2 regions of the Gilliamella sp. HK2 genome follow, and region 2 is predicted to be linked to the other one. Evidence: riboswitches for the same ligand, from Rfam matches in the RefSeq annotation. Region 2 holds a riboswitch; the other holds the start of a gene.
The links. A riboswitch is a leader RNA that binds a small molecule or an ion and turns the genes downstream of it on or off. The one in region 2 is predicted to bind preQ1.
Positions count from the first base shown of each region.

Region 1 (3,432 bases), on a different contig from region 2:
AATGTAATTCCCCTCGAGCCAATGCTGGTTTTAACATATTACCAGCATCCATTGCACCATCGCTTTTCCCTGCACCAACCATGGTATGGATTTCGTCAATAAATAATATAATACGGCCTTCTTCTTTCGCTAAATCTTTAAGTACGGCCTTTAAACGTTCTTCAAATTCGCCACGATATTTTGCACCTGCAATCAAGGCACCCATATCTAATGATAAAACGCGTTTATTACGCAATCCTTCAGGTACTTCACGGTTAACGATACGTTGTGCTAATCCTTCAACAATAGCGGTTTTACCTACACCCGGCTCACCAATTAATACGGGATTATTTTTAGTACGACGTTGTAATACCTGAATAGTTCGACGAATTTCTTCATCACGCCCAATAACAGGATCAAGTTTGCCTTGTTCTGCCCGTTGCGTTAAATCAATGGTATATTTTTTCAACGCACCGCGTTGATCTTCTGCATTAGGATCATTCACGTTATCACTACCTCTTACTTGATTGACGGCTTGGCTAAACTTGTCTTTATTGACACCTGATTTTTTAAGAATATCACTTAGGCTCCCTTTATCTTCTAAAGCAGCTAAGATAAAGAGCTCTGATGATATATAACTGTCACCATTTTTTTGCGATAATTTATCGCACAAATTAAGTGTACGGACAAACTCTTGTGATGGAATAACCTCCCCACCCACACCTTGAACTTGCGGTAATCGATCAATCGCCTGAGTTAATTCTTGTTGTAAAATAGCTACATTTGCACCCGCTGAAGCTAACAATGGCGCTACACTGCTGCCTTCTTGATTAAGCATGGCTGATAGAACATGCACAGGCTCTATATATTGATTGTCTTTACCTAATGCCATTGACTGCGCATCAGCTAAAGCTTGTTGGAACTTGTTTGTTAATTTATCTAACCTCATCGTATTTATCTCCTGAGCAATAGATTTGAGTTAAGCGTGTATACATTCAACCCATTTGCATGATATCTAAATGAGTGTTGCAACCTAAATTTCAAGAGCAAATTTAAAATATTTTTTATAAAATTTGTACAGTAAATTAGCGAGTATTTAAAAAACTTAATTAGCGCCAAAATAAAGTTGTTTGTAATATATAAATACACGTTCAACCAGTGTTGAAAGATGACAAATCAACTTTTATCCATTATATTAACACCTTTATTTTGTTAGGCGTGCTAACCGTGGTTCGTAACCCATCCCACGTAAAAAAACTAGGAATACAACATGTTCAAAATAGCCAAAGAGTTTCAATTTGATGCTTGTCATATGCTAGATGGACACAATAAAAAGTGTCATAACCTGCATGGTCATACTTACCGCTTATTAGTCGAAATTAGCGGTGATCTTATCGATAGTGGTTCAAGTCAAGATATGGTAATGGATTATGCCGATCTAAAAATGATTGTTAAAAAGTATATTGTCGATCCTTTCGATCACGCTTACCTTTATAATCAAAATAATAGAAATGAGTGCCGTATTGCTACATTATTGCAAGAAATGGATCGCAAAGTCTTTGCCTTACCGTGCCGAACAACTGCAGAAGGGATGAGTAAATTTATTTTTGATTGCTTATCTAAATATTTGCCTGTTTCGATGATCAAATTATGGGAAACACCAACTTCATATTGTGAATATTATCGGAGCCCAAAGTGATCGAATTTCGCATAGTTGAAATCTTCGAATCTTTACAAGGCGAAGGTTATAATACGGGAATGCCTGCTATTTTTATCCGCTTTGCAGGCTGTAATTTAAATTGTGCTTGGTGTGATACTAACTTTCGCCAATTTACTCGATTTACCTTAGAGGCATTAATAGCAAAAGTAAGCGAATACAAAAGTAAAAACATTATTATTACAGGGGGTGAACCCACTAGGGTTAAAGCGTTACCACAGCTACTTTTGTCATTAAAAAATGCTGGTTATTTTATTGCCATTGAAAGTAACGGTCTTGGCAAAGTCGATGCGCTTATTGATTATATTGCCCTCAGCCCGAAATTTTGCTACCAGTCGCACTATCAAAAAATAGTCCAACCAACAGCCAATGAAGTGCGAATTGTTACCGAAAACCACCGTGATTTTATTGCTTTTTGCCAATATATCGAAACTCAGATACAGGCAAAACGCTATTATCTTTCACCTTGTGAAAAAGATGGTGCATTCAATATATTTGATACCATAAAACTACTGGGAAAAATTAACGAAAATCGATTAGATAATAAATGGTTATTGAATATACAAAGTCATAAACTTGCAGATATTGAATAGTGTCTATTTTTTAATCTAACTCGTTAAATATTGGAGAATGAGATTGAATAGAAATTTTTAAATAAAAAGATAATGAAAGTTAATTAGATAAGTCACTATTTGCTTAAATTAATAAAATAACTTCATTTTGCTCCATTTTTTAGTGGTTTTTGTTGGTATGAAGTGGCTTTATGTCGATTCTTTAAGCTTTGCTAGTAAAAAGGGGTATTGATAATCACAAATGTTCTCCAAACACATAATCCACAAAATAAGTTTATTTTTTTGTTTAAAAATCATTCAGAAAAGCCATTGATTTTATTGAAGTTTTTTGCAACCCTAAATATACTGACAAATAATCAAATAGGGTTATTTATAATAAATCATAAAGTAGCATATCGATTTTACTTAAATTTTTCACTTTTTCTTTAAGCAAAAACCATCGAGCCACTTATGCAATCAGTGACAATTATCGACTTTGTCGGTATTATATTGGTCATTTTATTATAATTAGTTAGGTTTAGTGTGAATATTCAACAATTATTAACACAACGTGTTTCGCAAGCAATGATTATGGCGGGTGCAGATAAGAACTGCGATGCGCTGATTAAGCAATCAACTAAAGTGCAATTTGGCGATTATCAAGCTAATGGCGTTATGTCAATTGCCAAAAAGCTAGGCATACCACCTCGGGAACTTGCTCAGACAGTTTTACAACATCTTGATGTTGATGATATTGCTGAAAAAGTTGAGATTGCAGGTCCTGGGTTTATCAATATCTTTTTAAAAAATAGTTGGATTGCTGAGCAAAATGAAATTGCTTTAAGCAGTGATAAACTTAACATTACTTTACCTGCAAAACCTCAAACCATTGTGGTTGATTATTCTGCGCCTAATGTGGCAAAAGAGATGCATGTTGGACATTTGCGCTCAACAATTATTGGCGATGCCAGTGTTCGTGTTTTATCTTTTTTAGGTCATCACGTTATCCGTGCTAACCATGTTGGAGACTGGGGCACTCAGTTTGGTATGTTAATTGCGTATCTTGAAAAAATGCAAAATGAGCATGCTAATGACATGGCGCTATCAGATTTAGAATCTTTCTATCGCGCAGCTAAAAAACATTATGACGAAGACGAAGTATTTGCCGAAAAAGCGCGTAATTAT
Region 1 is NZ_LZGV01000094.1:69,691-73,122, forward strand. It holds gene clpB (ATP-dependent chaperone ClpB) at 1-928, opposite strand, end outside; PreQ1 riboswitch class I at 1,201-1,246, shown strand; gene queD (6-carboxytetrahydropterin synthase QueD) at 1,250-1,678, shown strand; gene A9G45_RS09920 (7-carboxy-7-deazaguanine synthase QueE) at 1,675-2,289, shown strand; gene argS (arginine--tRNA ligase) at 2,791-3,432, shown strand, end outside.
Region 1: it holds a riboswitch for preQ1, as region 2 does, so the genes downstream of both, queD (6-carboxytetrahydropterin synthase QueD) here and queF (preQ(1) synthase) in region 2, are expected to answer to the same signal.

Region 2 (3,432 bases):
ATAGTACAGAAATCACATATGAAAATAGCAATGCGGGGAGCATCACCACAAAAATTATCTTCCTAGCTAAACTCGCTCCAAATACCCGAATAGTTAAATCGGTGGTAAGAAAGATAAATGGAAAAGTAAACGCCCCCCAAGTGGTTTGAAAACCAAAAATATCAAATGGAATTTGTACTAAATAATTGCTGGAAGCGATAACCAAAATATGAAAAAACGAAAGCCAGCTTAGAGCCTTGATTTGCTGTGCGTGAGTAAATTGGTTTATATGTTCTGAATTAGCGTTCAGGTGCATAAATTTGTCCTTTTTTAATGGGGTAAGTGAACCCAGTGTTTCAATTAATTTGAATGATTAAGGTATTGTGTTAATCCTTTATCTCGAAGAATACAGCTCGGGCATTTGCCGCATCCACCATCAACTCCGTAATAACAAGTATGAGTATGGTCGCGGACATAATCCAAATAACCTAGTTTATCAGCCATTTCCCATGTTTGAGCTTTAGTCAAATACATCAAAGGGGTGATGAGATTGAAATTATAATCCATAGCAAGATTCATCGATACATTCATTGATTTAATAAAAATATCACGACAATCAGGGTAGCCACTAAAATCGGTTTCACAAACGCCAATAATAATGTCACTAATACCGTGTTGCTTGGCATGGCAACCAGCTAAAAGCAAAAACAGCATATTACGTCCATCCACAAAAGTATTAGGGTAATCGCCTTCTTTGGCTGCGGTGATTTGTTGTGAATCATCAATCAAAGCATTATTGGTCGTCTGTTTAATCACCGAGGTATCCACCACGGTTTGCTTAACGCCAAGATCTTCAACAATCCACTTGGCTTTTTCAAGTTCAATAGCATGACGTTGACCATATTGAAAGCTGATGGTTTCGACGTTTTCACGACCATAATCAGCAATGGCTTGCAGTAAACAGGTAGTAGAATCCTGCCCACCAGAAAATATCACTAGTGCTTTACGAGTTTGCATTGAGAGTTTCCTGTTAGGGTAAATTGAATTAGCGATTATCGACTTTTTCAGGATAAAGATCGTGATTAGCCAAACGGCTCATCGCTATTTGTTCCCAATTAGTGCCGGCTTTACCATAATTTGCATAAGGATCGATAGAGATTCCACCGCGAGGGGTAAACTTTCCCCAGACTTCAATATATTTAGGATCCATTAGTTTAATAAGATCTTTCATAATAATATTGATGCAATCTTCGTGGTAATCGCCATGATTACGAAAGCTAAAGAGATATAGCTTGAGCGACTTACTTTCAACCATTTTAATATTAGGTACGTATGAAATATAAATCGTCGCAAAATCAGGCTGCCCAGTGATAGGACAAAGGCTAGTAAATTCTGGGCAATTGAACTTAACAAAATAATCGTTAGTTGGGTGTTTATTATCGAACGTTTCGAGTATTTCAGGACAATAGGTTGTAGGATAGCGAACAGATTGATCGCCAAGTAGTGTAACTTTATTCATAATTTTCCTTAGTTTTTTAGCGTGGGAGGTTCACGAACCACGTAACAAAGCGCACACCATACTCTTTTTAAATAAAAATGTCTAGTACCATTAAGACGCCATTAATTTACCCAAATTCTCACCTATTTATGTTAGATCGAAAACGAGGTTACTTTATTTTCCTTAACATTAACGTGTAATACTCGACCTTGTTTATCAAAGAAACAATATTCACCATCAATGCACAAACCAGAAACAGGCATTGATGAATGCCAATCAATGATCATTTTTATCTGGTTGCTATCAGGGTGATATAAATGAATATTATAACCAATACTATCTTCTTGATTCACACACAGCGCTATTATCTGACCAATTGCTAAAACATGAAGATTCTTAAATTGTTTCTCACTCATCGTTAATGGAATTACTTCATAGTTAAATTTATTAAAAACATGTGATAATTGATTGGTTATATAATCATATTTTAAATATGATATTCTTAACTCATCACTTAACAATACGTTATCACCATCATTTTCAATATCTCGTCTATTTATTAGTCTACGTTCAGGAATACTATAGTAAAATGCTTCACAACAATTCTCAGGATTAACTGTTAATATTGCCTCTTGATGATCTTTTATTGCTATTTGTAACACAGAATTAGGCGATAAATCGACTCGCCAAACAACCGCTAGTGTATTGCCTATATTAATCACTTCAATACAGTTATTATTAACAATTGTCCAATTGATACCATCAAATGTCCAATGACATTGCTGAAATTGGACAACACCTAAATCAATGAATTTGCCAGTACTTAAATCAAGTTTATGAATACGGTAATAGTTATTTCTTTTTACCAATGCCAAAACCTGTAAACGATTATGAGATATCACTAATCTTTCAGCTGGAATCATAAAATGAGCAAGTTGTTTACCTTGCCTATCAACTTTAATGATGCCTGCTTCACCTAACGCCAATAAATAATTATTATCAGTCAAGACAGCCATATGATAAATTGAACGGTAACCTGCTTCTGGGCAAATATAAAGAAGAAGCCGATTAGATTCTAATAAAGGCTTATGTCTTGCTAAAGTTAACGAAGAATTGGGCATATCAATTTTTAAAGATTTATCTTGAGTGAGCTCAATCAACTTTGCTATATCTACTTTGGTAAATTCATTTGGATAAGTGACTACATCAGCTAGAATATTGTTAATCAATACACGTAACAAACTTCGTAAATTTTCAATATATTGTTGTTGTTCTAATATTTGTTGAGCAATACCTAATCTTTTTTGATAAAAATCTGGGTTATTTTTTATCTCCGTCAAGCGATCTTCAAGTTTATCAATCGACTCAGGCATTAATATTAAACGTTTAACTATTGCTTTTGCATCTATTGCCTGTGCATCTAGTTTATCAATGTTATTAAACCATTCTTCAGCAAGATAACGATATTTTGGTAATGGCCAAATAACATCTATCGCTGCTAACCATTCCGCTCGATCAGCCAATGCATTTGCCCATTCTAATCTTAACCTATCCACTATTTCTGGTTGATCTTTTTCAAGCATCAAAATAGCATTAGCAAAAGCATTATCACGCCTTGCTATCATCACTGCTTTATTCCAATCATTTGCTAAACAGCAAAGTTTTATGATTAATTCAGGTTTTGCATCACGCGCAATAGCTAATTCCATGGCTTGTTTGTAACGCTTTCTTTGCATTAAAAATTCTAAGCCTTCATCCAAATTATTTAACAATTCAACCAAAACAAAAACCGCCTCTTCCACTCGATCTTGTTTGGCTAATTTTTCAAAACTCTGCTGATACAAAACTTGCAAATGCTTTTGTAATTTCTCCTCAAGATAGATTGATGATGAATTACCATAAACCGACTCGCTCAAAGATAATTTATTACGCGGTTTAGGGACACCAAAAGCTTG
Region 2 is NZ_LZGV01000099.1:53,195-56,626, reverse strand. It holds gene A9G45_RS12155 (7-cyano-7-deazaguanine/7-aminomethyl-7-deazaguanine transporter) at 1-268, opposite strand, end outside; gene queC (7-cyano-7-deazaguanine synthase QueC) at 340-996, opposite strand; gene queF (preQ(1) synthase) at 1,025-1,498, opposite strand; PreQ1 riboswitch class I at 1,501-1,545, opposite strand; gene A9G45_RS12140 (bpX6 domain-containing protein) at 1,630-3,432, opposite strand, start outside.